Regions from separate parts of the Bradyrhizobium sp. BWA-3-5 genome, predicted to be linked through region 1. Evidence: riboswitches for the same ligand, from Rfam matches in the RefSeq annotation. Region 1 holds a riboswitch; each other region holds the start of a gene.
What was found. A riboswitch is a leader RNA that binds a small molecule or an ion and turns the genes downstream of it on or off. The one in region 1 is predicted to bind cobalamin.

Region 1 (4,832 bases):
TCGTCCCTGCGAACGCAGGGACCCATACGCCGCGGCGCCAATGATAGACGTCGCGGCTGGTTGCCTTTCTTATTACATGCCCTGTGGTTATGGGTCCGTGCCTTCGCAGGGACGACGCGGCATTTGCGGCGCATGCTGCCCCGCCACTTTCAACTCTGCCGCCATCGCATCAAACATCCGCCCAGGGAACGATCACGGCTTCGTTCTGGTGTTCCGCGCGATAAGCCGAGATCCGGAACACATCCGCCATCACCTGTTCGGAGAGCGCCTCAGCCGGCGCGCCCTGCGAGACCAGCCGTCCGTGGTGTAGCACCAGCACGTGATCGGCAAACCGCGCGGCCAGCCCGAGATCATGCGTCACCACCATGACCAGCACGCCCTTGTCGGCGGTTGCGCGCAAATTCTGCATGACGTCGATCTGGTGCCGCGGGTCGAGCGAGGCGGTCGGCTCGTCGGCGAGGATCACCGGCGCTTCCACCGCCAGCGCACGGGCCAGCGCGACGCGGCTGCGCTCGCCGCCGGACAGTTCGGTGACGCGGCGATCGCTGAACTCCATGACGTCGACCGCCTGCATGGCACGCAGCACCGCCTCCGCATCCCTCGCCGACAGCCGCGCGGGATCGGTCGCACCATGCGGATAGCGGCCGAGCGCCACGATATCGCGCGCGACCAGCGGCCAGTGCACCATGTGTCCCTGCGGCAGATAGCCGAACCGCTTTGCGCGCTCGCGCAGCGGCAGCGACGACAGCGCCTGTCCGCCGATCTCGATTTCGCCTTCGGACGGGATCAATCCCGCCAGCGCCCGCAGCAGCGTCGTCTTGCCGGCGCCGTTGGGACCGACCAGCGCCACCAGATGGCCTGCCGTCAGCGCCAGCGACACGTCCTGCAGCACGACGCGGCCGGCGAGCCGTACAGCGAGTGCCTTTGCGGTCAGCAGCGCATTCTCGCTCATGCGACACCTCCGCCGAGCGCGCGGCGCTCGCGCATGATCAGATAGAGAAAGAACGGCACGCCGATCATCGAGGTCAGCACGCCGACCTTGATGTCCGACGTCGAGGGAATGATGCGCACCGCGATATCGGCCGCCAGCAGCAGCGCGGAACCGGCGAGCGCGCTCGGGATCAACAGCCGGCCCGGATCATGGCCGATCCCGGGCCGCATCAGATGCGGCGCGACCAGGCCGATGAAACCGATCGTGCCGGTGACGGCAACCGCCCCGCCAACGCCGAGCGCGACGCCCGAAATGACAAGCAATCGCAAGCGGCCGACATCGACGCCGAGGCTTTGCGCGGTTTCCTCGCCGAGGCTGAGCGCGCGAAAGGCATGGCGCTGACTGAGCAGCATGGCGGCGCCGGCAATAATGAAGGGTAGCGCCAGCATCACGTGCTGAAAGCTGCGGTCCTCCAGCGAGCCCAGCAGCCAGAACGCGATCTCCAGCGCCACGAAGGGATTGCTGGAGAGATTCATCACCAGCGCCGTGGCCGCCCCGGCAAAGCTCGAGATCGCAAGTCCCGACAGAATGAGAATCAATAACCCGGCATTGCGCCCTGCGATCGACAGCAGCACGAACACCGAGCCGAAGGCGGCGATGATCGCCGCCACCGGCATCGCATAAGAGCGCACGTCGGCGAGGCCCAGTGCAATCACCAGCACCGCACCGAACGCGGCCGATTGCGGCGCGCCGAACAGCGAAGGCGACGCCAGCGGATTGCGCAACAGGCCCTGCAGCGACGCCCCCGATAGTCCGAGAATGGCGCCGATCGCCAGCGCCAGCAGCGTGCGCGGCAGGCGAATTTCCCGCACAATGACCTGCGATACCTCGCTGCCGCCGCCGAACAACGCTTCCGCCACCACTAATGGCGAGAGCCGCACCGGCCCGATGCCGAGCGAGATCAGCATCAGCAGCACAACGAGAGCTGATATCGCAAGCGTCGCGCCGATCCGCCGGCGCGCGGCATCCGCATTGGTCAGGGTTACGGCCTCAACACTCATCAATAGTCCAACGGCAGTTTTGCTCGCTGAGGTACATCAGTCCGGTAGGCGCGGCGCATGCGGCAAAAATAGCGCACCCGTCCAGCGAGGATTCCGAGAGCGCCTCCGGCGGATTGACTCGCTATTTGACAAACTTCTACCATAGTTTCCGACGGTTCCCGTTCGGGGATCAAAAGGGAATGCGGTGCGGGGAAAATCCCCAATTCCGCGGCTGCCCCCGCAACTGTAAGCGGCGAATCCTTCGTCATAGGCCACTGGGCATCTCGGTCCTGGGAAGGCGACGATGGGGTAACGACCCGCGAGCCAGGAGACCTGCCGTCAGCCGTGGTCACACGCGAAGATGTCGGTCGGGGAGTACAGGCATTAGCTTCACCTGAGCTGCTTTAGGCACATGGTGAGACTTAGTTCGCTGTGACGTGCCACTGACGTCATACCGAGGTCTCGACCATGTCTTCCACCACCGCCATGCGGCAACACCGCTTCTGGCTCGCCAGCAGTTTTTTGGCGCCGATCGTATCGTTCGGCATTTCCGCCGCAGAGGCGCAGCAGGCGCCATCCGAACCATTGCCGCCGATCGAGATCACTTCGCCGACCGACCCGAATCGGACTCGCGCAAAGCCGACCTACGATGAAGCATCAACCTCGCGCCGCGTCGTGCCGGCGGCTGCGCCATCAAGCGGCACGCGGCCCGCATCCGGAACCGGCGCGGATGCCTCGCCGCAAAGTGCTGCGCAAGGTGCGGGCGGAGGCGGCGGCCGGCAGTTCTCCGGCATCGTCGGGACGTCGGCGACGGTGATCACGGCTGCCGAGATCTCGCATTCGCCGGCCCAGACGCTATCCGAGATCATTGCGCAACAGCCGGGCGTGCAGTTGCAGTCGCTCTATGGCGGCGTCAACGGCGCCAAGACGTCGGTCGATCTCCGCGGCTTCGGCGCGTTTGCCACCGCCAACACCCTGGTCCTCGTCAACGGCCGCCGGCTGAACGATATCGACATGGCCGGGGTCGATCTTTCGACCATTCCGCTCCAATCGATCGAACGGATCGAGATCACCCGCGGCAACAGCGGCGCAGTGCTCTACGGCGACAACGCGGTCGGCGGCGTCGTCAACATCGTCTTGAAGGACGGCGTCGGCGGCCCGCCCGTCGCGATGCGCGCAGAGGCCGGTATCGGCTCGTTCAACCAGCGGCTTGCGAACATCTCGGCCGCGACCAATTACGGACCTTGGTCGACGTCCTTCTATGGCAACGCCATCAAGTCTGATGGTTACCGGGTCAACAACGCCCTCGACCAGCGCAACGGGGTGGGCAATCTCAACTACAGCACACCGGACCTCAAGGCCTTCCTTACGGTGACTGGTGACGACCAGAAGCTCGGGTTCCCGGGCGGACGCACCGTCGATCCCTCAATCGGACTCGATCAACTCGTCACTGACCGCAGGGGGACCAATACGCCGTTCGATTACGGCAACCAGCAGGGCGCCAGCGCCACCACCGGCTTTACCAAGACAATCATGAACGGCGTCGACCTGATCGTCGACGGCGGCGTTCGGAAGAAGGACACGCAAAGCGGCTTCTTCGGCGCGGTACCGTTTGCCTCGCCACTTCCGAGCTTCTCCTCCACCTATAACGACGCATCATTGCTGACCTGGTCGATCACGCCGCGATTGAGCGTCAAGAATTCGATCTTCGGGATGCCCTCGCAGATCCTGACCGGCATCGATTATTACGATGCGACATTCAATCAGGACCGCGGAGCGTTCAAAGGCCTGGCGCCAACCCACATCTATGACCTGTCGCAACAGACGCTGGCCGGCTACTGGCAGCAAACCATCGGCCTGTTGCCGGCGACCGATTTCTCCTATGGCGCCAGGATTCAAAACACCAGCCTGAGTGCCCGCGATCGGTTCGATCCCAATGCGCCCGGTTGCGCCTTGTTCTTCAATTGCAGCCCCGCGGCCTCTCCGCTCGACAGCAACGAAACACAATACGCACTGCATGCCGGCCTCGAGCACCGCTTCAACAGCGTGTTCTCGGTATTCGGCCGTGCCGCGCGGGCATTCCGCACCCCAACCGTCGACGAGCGTGTCTCCAATGGCCCCTTCTTCGTTCCGGGGACTTTCCAGTTGAAGACCCAGACCTCGCACGACATCGAGGGCGGATTCCGCATCAAGAGCGGTGGCTTTCAGATGCAGTCGAGCATCTACAACATGGATCTCGAGAATGAGATCCATTTCATTCCAGCACTGTTCTACAACGTCAACCTCGGTCCGACCCGCCGCTACGGCTCGGAGACCAGCGCCTCGCTGCGCGTCAGCGACACCGTGACGCTGCGCGGCGGCGTGGCTTACACCCGCGCGGTGTTTCGCGAAGGGGAGTTCGCCGGTAACGACGTGCCGCTGGTATCGCGCTACACCGCCAGCGGCGGCGTGACCTGGAACATCTGGCAGAACTACCTGGTGCTGGATGCCACCGTCCGCGCCTGGAGCGAACGCTTCATGGACAATGACCAGGCCAACACTCAGCGGCGCATTCCGGCGGACGCCACCGTCGATTTGAAACTGAGCGGCGCCTACGATCGCTTCTTCTGGTCGGTCAGCGTGAACAATTTGTTCAACGCGCTGTACTACGACTACGCGATCGCCAGTTCATTCACACCGGGGCGCTTCTCAGCCTATCCGCTGCCGGGCCGCACCTTCATGGTGAAGGCGGGCGCGACTTTCTGAACGGAATCACCGCTCCGGTCATGCCGGATCGGGCGCAACGATATTCTCTCGGGCAATCCTGCCCGGGAGAATGGTTTTGGATGTTACGGAATTGCAAGGACATGATTGATTTGGAA
Region 2 (4,832 bases), 3.0 Mb from region 1:
TTTTTTCCGCGGCAGCCTGGGACGTGGCCGAGGTTTTTGATCTCGAAGGGCTGCAGGGAGCGGATATCGCCGTGGTCGTCCATCCCAACAATCCAGACGGCCGATGCTTTGATCCAAGCGAACTGCTGGCGCTTTTGCCGCGCGTCGGTCGACTCGTCGTCGACGAAAGCTTCGCTGATGCCGTTTCGGGCTTGTCGCTGGCACCCGAGGCGGGACGGCCGGGGCTGTTACTCCTGCGATCGTTCGGAAAATTCTACGGGCTTGCGGGACTGCGCCTCGGTTTCGCGCTCGGCAGCGAGGCCGATGTCGCTGCGCTGGCCGCGATGGTCGGCCCGTGGCCGATTTCGGGTGCAGCGATTGTGATCGGACGGCGCGCCTTGCTTGATCGCGATTGGGCAAACGCGACCTCGACGCGTCTGGCACGCGATTGCCTCCGCCTGGATGCTGAAGTGCAATCACAGGGCTGGACATTGGTCGGCGGCACGCCGCTGTTCCGGCTCTATGAAACTGGCGAGGCACGCGCCGCGCAGCAGAAGCTCGCGCGCCACCAGATATGGTCGCGCATATTTGGGAAGCGGCCGGGATGGCTGCGGCTTGGCTTGCCGGGTGACGAGACGGAATGGGCGCGGTTTTCCGCCACAATCTCGCCTTGATCGCCCCTCCTCAGCGGGCAAGCGTAAGCAGGCCTTCGACATCGAGATAGGTATCGATGTAATCGGCAAGCGTATCGAGCGCGCTCTCCACCCTGGCGCGGTATTGCTGGTCCGCGGCCGGAATGTCTAGTTGTGCGAGAAATGTCTTGCGGAAACTGTCGGAAGCGAACAGGCCGTGCAGATAGCTGCCATACACGCGGCCGTCGCTGGATACCGCGCCTTCCGGCGCTCCGCCAAGCAAAGCAAATGGCCGTGCACGATCCGGCCCGTCGGTATGTCCGATGTGAATCTCGTAAGCCTCGATCTGCCGGTTCGTCGCAGCGTGGACCGCCGTGACGCGGCTCAGAGTCTTTTGTGGCGTCATCACCGTCGTTACGTCGATGAGTCCGAGACCGGGAGTTTCGCCCGCCGGTCCCTCAATTCCCTCCGGATCCGCCACACTGCGTCCGAGCATCTGGTAACCGCCGCAGACGCCAAGAACATGACCGCCGCGACGATGATGCGCAAGAAGATCGATGTCCCAACCTTGGGCGCGCAGGAAGGCGAGCTCGCCGCGGGTCGACTTCGAGCCCAGCAGGATCACGAGCTTTGCATCGCCAGGGATTGCTTCTCCAGGCCGGACCATCACAAGGTCGACATCAGGTTCGAGCTTCAGTGGATCGAGGTCGTCAAAATTCGCGATCCGCGACAGCGCGAAAAGACAATCTTGCACTTGCCTGCCTTGCGTGCGCCGGTAAGCCCAAGCGCGTCTTCGGCCGGAAGTTCACGAGCGCAGGCGAAGTAGGGAAGGACCCCAAAGCCCCGCCACGATGTGCGCGCTTCGATCAGCCGGTAGCCGTCATCGAACAGTGATGGATCGCCGCGGAACTTGTTGATGACGAAGCCGCGAATCATGGCCGCATCGTCGGGATCGAGCATGGCCTTGATTCCGACGAGCTGCGCAATGACACCGCCGCGATCAATATCGCCGACCAGCACGACGGGAATGTCGGCCTTGCGGGCAAAGCCCATATTGGCGATATCGGCGCTCCTCAGATTGACCTCGGCGGGGCTGCCGGCGCCCTCGACGAGAACAAGATCGGCGCGATCCTTGATACGGGCGAAACTCTCGAGAACCGGCGCCATCAGCGATGGCTTCATCGCAGCGTATGCACGCGCGCGCGCAGCGTCGCCACGCGGCGTCCGTGCACGATGATCTGGGCGCCGACATCAGTTTCCGGCTTCAGCAAGACCGGATTCATATCGGTATGCGGCTCGACACCTGCGGCCTGCGCCTGCAATGCCTGCGCGCGTCCGATCTCGCCGCCGTCGACCGTCACGGCGGCATTGTTCGACATGTTCTGCGGCTTGAACGGCAGCACCCGATTGCCGCGCCGGGTGGCAGCGCGGGCAAGGCCGGCCACGATGAGCGACTTGCCCACGTCCGAACCCGCTCCCTGGATCATCAATGCGCGCGCCATCGAATCGAATCCCGATTGCTTGGTCAGAACTCAACGCCGGGCTGGGCCTTGATGCCGGATCGGAAGGGATGCTTCACGAGCGTCATCTCCGTGACAAGGTCGGCGGCGTCGATCAATTCCTGCTTGGCATTGCGTCCGGTGAGGACGACATGCATCATTGGCGGCTTTGAATTCTTCAGGAACTCAACGACCTCTCCGATCTCCAGATAGTCGTAGCGAAGCGCAATATTGATCTCGTCGAGAACCATCATGCGCAAGGCTTCATCAGCGATCAGCTGCTTGGCCTTTTCCCATGCGGTGCGGGCAGCGGCGATGTCGCGGACGCGGTCCTGCGTTTCCCAGGTAAAGCCTTCCTCCATCGCATGGAATTGGCACAGTTCGCCAAAATGTCCGGTGAGCAGGCGGCGCTCGCCAGTGTCCCATGCACCCTTGATGAACTGCACGACGGCGCAGGAAAAGCCATGCGCGAGGCACCGCATGATCATGCCGAAGGCCAAGGAAGATTTTCCCTTGCCTGCCCCGGTGTGGACAATGATGAGCCCCCTCTCTCCACTCTTGGTGGACATCATCCGGTCGCGCGCGGCCTTCTTCTTTGCCATTTTCTTTGCCATTTTTGCCGAATGGCGGGCATCCAATGCGAATTCGGAGATCGCGGTTTCTTCCTCAGCAGCATCAGATCCGGAAGTCATCTGCACGTCCCTTTGGCTTGACAAGTTGCACGCTTGGGCAAATGGTGCGGTGGCGTTGGTTCCTGTCCTACGACAGGCGAAGAGGGAATGCGATAGGGCTCTAGCCTCAAAGCTCGAGCCTGAAGCGCAGCCGCCCCCGCGACCGTGACCGGAGAGATCTCCAAGAGCCACTGACCTTTAAGGGTTGGGAAGGTGGAGATCGAGGGAAGAACCTGCTCCGCAAGCCGGGAGACCTGCCAGCGCACCGATTGACCACCGGCGGACGGGGTGTTCCGCGACGGGGAGCGAACCCGTGTGTCATTGGTTCGCGTACCTCATCGCCTCCGCCAAATTTTTGTTGAGAAGGGGCGATGACCGTCACGCTTCACGTCTGCATCACCTGTCGTGCCGACCAGGCAGTAAGGGATGGCGAAACCACACCGGGCGCGCGTCTGCACAGCGCTCTCCTCGAGGCTGGCGTGCCGGAGGGCGTCAGCGTCGTTCCGGTCGAATGCCTGTCGGCCTGCAGCCAAGGCTGCTCGATTGCGCTCTCGGGGCTTGGGCGCTGGTCCTATGTGTACGGTCGCTTGTCCGATGCAAACGCACCGGATGTAGTCGCCGGGGCTGCGGCCTACGCGGCCGCGCCAGATGGCATTGTGCCATGGCGCAGCCGGCCGGCGATCTTCCGCAAGCAGTCGCTTGCCCGTATTCCACCGATCGCCGTCCTGCCAGAGGCCGCAGAATGAATACCCTCACCAAGGTTCCGGTGACCGTCGTCACTGGTTTTCTCGGATCGGGCAAGACGACGCTGATCCAGCACTTGATCACCAATGCGAACGGCAAGAAGCTTGCGGTGCTTGTCAACGAGTTTGGTAGCGAGGGCGTCGACGGCGAGATCCTGAAATCCTGCGCCGACGCCAGCTGTCCTGCCGAGAATATCGTCGAGCTCGCCAATGGCTGCATCTGCTGCACGGTCGCCGATGACTTCATCCCCGCCATGGAGCAACTACTCTCGCGCCCCGTGAGGCCTGATCATATCGTGATCGAGACATCCGGCCTGGCTTTGCCAAAGCCGCTGCTCAAGGCCTTCGACTGGCCAGAGATCCGCTCACGAATCACGGTCGACGGCGTGATTGCGCTTGCGGATGCCGAGGCCGTGGCCGCCGGCCGCTTTGCGCCCGACCCTGCCGCAGTGGAAGCGCAGCGTTCGGCCGATCAGAACCTCGATCACGAGACGCCGCTGTCGGAAGTGTTCGAGGATCAGATCGCGTGCGCGGATATCGTGCTGCTCACCAAGGCGGACCTTGCCGGCGCGGCAGGACTTGAAGCGGCCAAGGCGGCGATCACCGCCGAAATGCCGCGTCGCGTGCCAATGCTGCCTGTCGTCAATGGTGCAGTCGATGCGCGTGTGATCCTTGGTCTCGAAGCGGCTGCTGAAGACGATCTCGCTTCGCGACCTTCTCATCGCGACGGCGAAGAAGAGCACGAACACAACGATTTTGCTTCGATAGTCGTCGAGCTCCCGGAAGTGGCTGACGTGGATGCGCTGGTCGAATCGATCAAGCGGCTTGCGCGTGAGCAGAACGTATTGCGCGCGAAGGGATATATCGCGGTCGCGGGCAAGCCGATGCGATTGCTGCTGCAATCGGTCGGCGAGCGGGTGGGGCATCAGTTCGATAGGCCATGGGGCACGCGGCCAAGGCGCTCGAAGCTGGTGGTGATCGGTGAACACGACGATATCGATGAGGCGGCCATCAGGACTGGACTCGAGATCTGATGCACGTCATCTTTCGCGAGAGCCGCGGTCTTGAGGAGACTGCGATCCCTAAGGATCTCGGTCAAGATCCGGCAGACCTTGTCGTGCTCTCGTTCTCGGACAGCGATCTTGCCGCGTTCGCCTCTGGCTGGCGTCGCGGCCGTGCCGGACTGCCATCGCTGAGGCTCGCGAATCTTGCGGAGCTGCGTCATCCCCTGTCGGTCGACACCTATATCGAGCGGACGCTGTCGCATGCGCGCGGCATTTTGGTGCGCCTGATCGGCGGCGAATCCTA
Region 3 (4,832 bases), 2.2 Mb from region 1:
GCCGCCATATCGCCCTTGGAACGCACCATGTTGACGCCGGGCCGCAGCACGGCTTTGAGACGCGCCTCGATCCCAGCCAGCGCCGCCGGTGAAACCAGATCGCTCTTGGAAAGCACCACCAGATCGGCGCAGGCAAGCTGATCTTCGAATACCTCCTCGATCGGATCGTCGTGATCGAGGGAATCGTCGGCGGCCCGTTGCGCGGCAACGGCATCCTCGTCGATGGTGACGCGGCCTTCCGACAGCGCCAATGCATCAACCACCGTGACCACGCCGTCGACCGTGGCGCGGGTGCGCACCGCGGGCCAGTCGAATGCCTTCAACAGCGGTTGCGGCAACGCCAGGCCCGACGTCTCGATGACGATGGCATCCAGCGGCCGGTCGCGCGTCAGCAGTTTGTCCATGGTCGGAATGAAATCATCGGCGACCGCGCAACAGATGCAGCCGTTGGTGAGTTCGACGATATCGCCGGGCGCGCAGGCCCTTGCGGCGCACTCCTCGACCAGTCCCCCGTCAAATCCGGCATCGCCGAACTCATTGACGATCACGGCGATCCGGCGGCCATCGGCCTGCGTCAGCAGCGAACGCAGCAGCGTGGTCTTGCCGGCGCCGAGAAATCCGGTGAGCACGGTGACGGGGACACGGGACATTTCAATATTCTCCTTTAAGTCGAGCGCTTCAGCCAGAGCGGAAGCCCGGCGGCGATGAAAACAACATTGGGGACGGTGGCGGCGACGATCTGGTTGAGGCGGCCCTGGGCATCGCGAAAGCTGCGGCCGAGCGGCGTCTCGGGCACGAGACCAAGGCCGACCTCGTTTGACACCAGGACGACGGGATATTGGGCCACGCCGAGAAATCGCGTGAACCGGCGCGCTTCCACTTCGGGGTCGCGCCCCGCAAGCATCAGGTTTGACAGCCACAAGGTCAGGCAGTCCACCAGCACGGCACGGCCATGGATGGCCTCCCGGGTCAGCGCATCGACCAGCGCCAGCGGCTCCTCGACGGTGATCCAACCGTCGCCCCGCCGCTGACGATGATGGGCGATGCGCGAGCGCATCTCGTCGTCGCCCGCAGTCGCGGTGGCGAGGTAGATCCGCGCAAGTCCGCTGTCCGCGACCAATCGCTCGGCGAACGCGGATTTGCCAGAGCGCGCGCCGCCCAGCACCAGCGTGGTGGCAAGAACAGTCATTTCGGTGCGCTGCCGTCGTCCGGCGACCAGCGCATCGGCGGCACGCGCGCCACCATGCCCTTGCGCAGAACTTCCGCCCGCTCGCGCCACGGCACCAGGCCGTAGTCGGAGTTACGGTAGGACTCGACAAACGATACGAGGGCCGCAGTGCCGCTCTCGGTCTGCAGATCGCCGAACAAGAACGTGTAACCATCAGCACTTGACACCGCGACGGTTGCGGGCCGCTTGCAGACGCTAAGGCATTGCACCGGCCGCACCTGAACGTGATCGGACGAACCGATCGCGGCCTTGACCGCTTCAAACATATCGGGGCCGACCACGGCGCCGCCATCGGCGTTCCTGCAGGTGATGCACACGCTCACGAAGGTAGGGCCGCTCGGTGCGTTCGCACGCGCAGCTTCGACCAACGCCAAATCAGCGGGATTTTGCTCAGCCTTTTCGCGATCCATCACAGGCTCACATCACGGCCGTCGGGCCACGAGCTTTGTTGGGTCGCGCCGACGGCTCATCGCCGTCAGGCTCGCTCCCGTCCGGTGCACCCCGCCCCGACGACGCCTCCAAAGCACAGTTCGTGATGGCAGGTCTCCTGGCTCGCGGGTCGTTGCCGTCAGCCGCCTTCCCGGGAATCCCAGTGGCATCGGCTCGGGGCTCGTCGCTTACAGTTGCGGGGGCAGCGCCGGCATTGAGAGAACTCGCACCGGCTTCCCTTTTCACCTCCCTCGCGGGAGGACCATCGCGGATGACGCTAGCCGCCGCGGTAGCCGGGGTCAACCGGTGCGGCCCTTGGGTCAGATCGGATTGACCTGACATGGGCTGTTGGGTCAGGTAGGCCCGGAAAGGAACCCCATGACGACCGAATCCCGACCGCTTTGGCAGCCGCCTTTCGTTCCCCCGCTCAATCAGGAGTTGGAGGCAACGATGCGCGCGCGAATCGACGGGAAGGCCAAGCCTTTGGGGTCGCTCGGGCGCATCGAGGACCTCGCTGTGCGGCTTGGCATGATCGCGCATCCAGCGGCTCCCAAAGCCGACAAGGCCGTGCTGCTGGTCTTCGCCGGCGACCACGGTCTCACCGAGGAAGGCGTGTCGCAATATCCGTCGGCGGTGACAGTCGCGATGGTGAGGACCTATCTGGCGGGCCGCGCCAGCGCCAATGCCTTTGCCACCGCGGGCGATGTTGGGATTCGCGTCGTGGACGCCGGGGTGGCCGCCGAACTGCCCGCGCATCCCAATTTGATCGACGCCAAGATCCGGATGGGTACCGCCAACGCCGCACGCGAACCGGCAATGACGATGCGACAGGCCGAAGATGCGCTGGCCAAGGGCTGCGCGCTCGCGATGGCCGAGATCGCCGCGGGCGCCGATATCATCGCGCTCGGCGAAATGGGCATCGGCAACACCGCCTCCTCCGCCCTGCTGGTGCATCGCCTGGCACCGGCGCCGCTTGATGAATGTATTGGGACCGGCGCCGGGCAGGATGATCCGGGCATGGCACGCAAGCGGGCCGCCATCGCCAAAGCCGCGGCGCGCAGCGATGCCAGCTCTCCACTGGACGTCCTCAGCGAGTTCGGCGGGCTCGAAATTGCGATGATGGCCGGCGCGGTGCTGGGCGCGGCCTCAAAGCGGCGGCCGGTCGTCATCGATGGCTTCATCTCCAGTGCGGCCGCGCTGGTGGCCATTCGGCTCTGTCCCGCTGCGCGCGATTATTGCGTGCTCGCGCATCGCTCCGCCGAAAAGGGCCACGACATCGTGCTCGCCGCGTTCGGCGCAAAGCCGCTGCTCGATCTTGGGCTGCGGCTCGGTGAAGGCACAGGTGCCCTCCTCGCCGTGCCGCTGGTGCGCGCGGCCGCGCGGCTCGTGACCGACGTCGCCGACCTCAGCGACGTTCTGGCCGGGAATATCTGACATGAACGAGACCGAGCGCTTCTTCGATGCGGTGCGGTTTCTCACCATCCTGCCCACGCCGCCGACAAAAGCCGCGCCCCAGCCGGACTGGCTGGCCCGATCCCTAAAATATTTTCCGCTGGTCGGAAGCGGCATCGGCGCCGGCTCGGCGATCGTTCTGCTGCTTGCCGGCCAAATCTGGGGGCCATTTGTTGCCGCGATGCTGGCGATCATCGCCGCCGCCGTCATCACCTCCGCGCTGCACGAGGACGGCCTCGCCGATACCATCGATGCCTTCGGCGGCGGCTGGACCGTCGAACGACGGCTGGAGATCATGAAGGACAGCCGAATCGGAACCTACGGCGCGCTAGCCCTGGGTTTTGGCGTCGCCTTGCGCATAGCGGCGCTGACGCAGTTGCCCTTATGGGCCGGCGCCTTCGCACTGGTCGCGAGCCACGCCGCAGCACGCGCCACGCCGGGGTTTGTCATCAACGCCATGAGCTACACGGGCGATACCACGGCAATGAAAGTCAACTATGCCGAGGTGCCCGTTCGTGCTGAGGAAATACGGTTTGCCCTGATCACCGTCGTTATTGCCGCGCTGCCGCTGGCGTTCATTTCCGCCTTTTCGGTGCTTTCCGGAGCGCTGCTCGGCGCCACGCTGGCCGCTGCCCTCGCGATATGGTCGCGACGGCTGATCGGCGGATACACCGGCGACGTTCTCGGCGCCATTGAACAGGTATTCGAGATCGGGTTCCTGCTCGGCGTCGCCGCCATCATCCGATAGGCCACGACAACGGGAGCTGATATGGTTTGCCTTCGAAAGCGTCGGCACCGCGGCCGATCCGATCGATCGCTTCCGCCATCCGGCCGCCTCGTCCGAGCAAATCATCGGCCAGCGACACCATCAGCCGGTTCGGCGTCACCGATGGCGCACGGCGTCGCAATTCCTCCGCGATGTCGCGCTCGAAGCCCGGATTGCGGTCGCAGGCGATCACATAGGCCGCAGCGCTTGAGCGGCTGATGCCGGCCCAACAATGGATCAGCAGGGCGCGGTCGCCCGCCTCACGCCCGAAATCCAGGATCGCCTTCATCGTGGCACTGTCCGGCGCGACGAAGCCCGGCACGGCCTCCGTGATGTCATGAAACGACAATTCCCGGTGTCGCTCGCACGCAAGCGCTCGATGGTCCTCGCCTCCATGATCCGGCGACAGCAGGGTCAACAGATCGAACCGGTTAAGCCCCGCCGCAACGCCGGAGAGCCCGCTGAGCGGGCAGACGTAAAGGCATGGCGGGCCCTCGGAAGTTTCCGCGATCATGGCGTTGTCCCCGGCGAGAACCACATCGCAAACTGGAGTGAGCGAAACCCGTTGCCGGTATCGCCAGTCACAAACGTGGCATCGGATGGTGTAAGGAGTCAATCGATTGCCGCCTTCCTGCGAGACAGCAAGCCCCCTAAGTTGCCGCGCGACCACTGAAGATCGATTGATGCCATCAAGCAAACCACCCATCTGGCGGAATGACATCGATGCGCTGGCATTTCAGCCGGAGGAGCACAATGGCCGCTGCATGGTGCACCGCCGGGCGTTCCGCACCTTGTTGCGGGCAATGCCGTCACCACGACAATGCATCGAATTCTTCAACGCTCATCAGGAGGCGTTTCAGGCGGCGGCCCGTGCAAAATTGCTGCGGAGACAGGTGGCGACGACAGCGAACTTCCACCTGACGAGCCGGGATGTCTCCCGGGAGCTAAAAAATTGAG

Region 2: it holds a riboswitch for cobalamin, as region 1 does, so the genes downstream of both, RX331_RS26615 (DUF1636 domain-containing protein) here and RX331_RS02805 (TonB-dependent receptor) in region 1, are expected to answer to the same signal.
Region 3: it holds a riboswitch for cobalamin, as region 1 does, so the genes downstream of both, RX331_RS30260 (DUF1636 domain-containing protein) here and RX331_RS02805 (TonB-dependent receptor) in region 1, are expected to answer to the same signal.

Annotation. Positions count from the first base shown of each region.
Region 1 is NZ_CP136626.1:602,489-607,320, reverse strand. Features, by position in the region: gene RX331_RS02815 (ABC transporter ATP-binding protein) at 170-952, opposite strand; gene RX331_RS02810 (iron ABC transporter permease) at 949-1,992, opposite strand; cobalamin riboswitch at 2,128-2,327, shown strand; gene RX331_RS02805 (TonB-dependent receptor) at 2,440-4,716, shown strand.
Region 2 is NZ_CP136626.1:5,530,995-5,535,826, reverse strand. Features, by position in the region: gene cobD (threonine-phosphate decarboxylase CobD) at 1-653, shown strand, start outside; partial or broken gene RX331_RS26625 (cobyric acid synthase) at 664-2,113, opposite strand; gene cobO (cob(I)yrinic acid a,c-diamide adenosyltransferase) at 2,137-2,802, opposite strand; cobalamin riboswitch at 2,842-3,058, shown strand; gene RX331_RS26615 (DUF1636 domain-containing protein) at 3,153-3,527, shown strand; gene cobW (cobalamin biosynthesis protein CobW) at 3,524-4,558, shown strand; gene cobN (cobaltochelatase subunit CobN) at 4,558-4,832, shown strand, end outside.
Region 3 is NZ_CP136626.1:6,309,576-6,314,407, forward strand. Features, by position in the region: gene cobW (cobalamin biosynthesis protein CobW) at 1-650, opposite strand, end outside; gene cobU (bifunctional adenosylcobinamide kinase/adenosylcobinamide-phosphate guanylyltransferase) at 665-1,189, opposite strand; gene RX331_RS30260 (DUF1636 domain-containing protein) at 1,186-1,638, opposite strand; cobalamin riboswitch at 1,748-1,939, opposite strand; gene cobT (nicotinate-nucleotide--dimethylbenzimidazole phosphoribosyltransferase) at 2,036-3,091, shown strand; gene RX331_RS30270 (adenosylcobinamide-GDP ribazoletransferase) at 3,093-3,857, shown strand; gene RX331_RS30275 (protein tyrosine phosphatase) at 3,847-4,389, opposite strand; gene RX331_RS30280 (hypothetical protein) at 4,559-4,831, shown strand.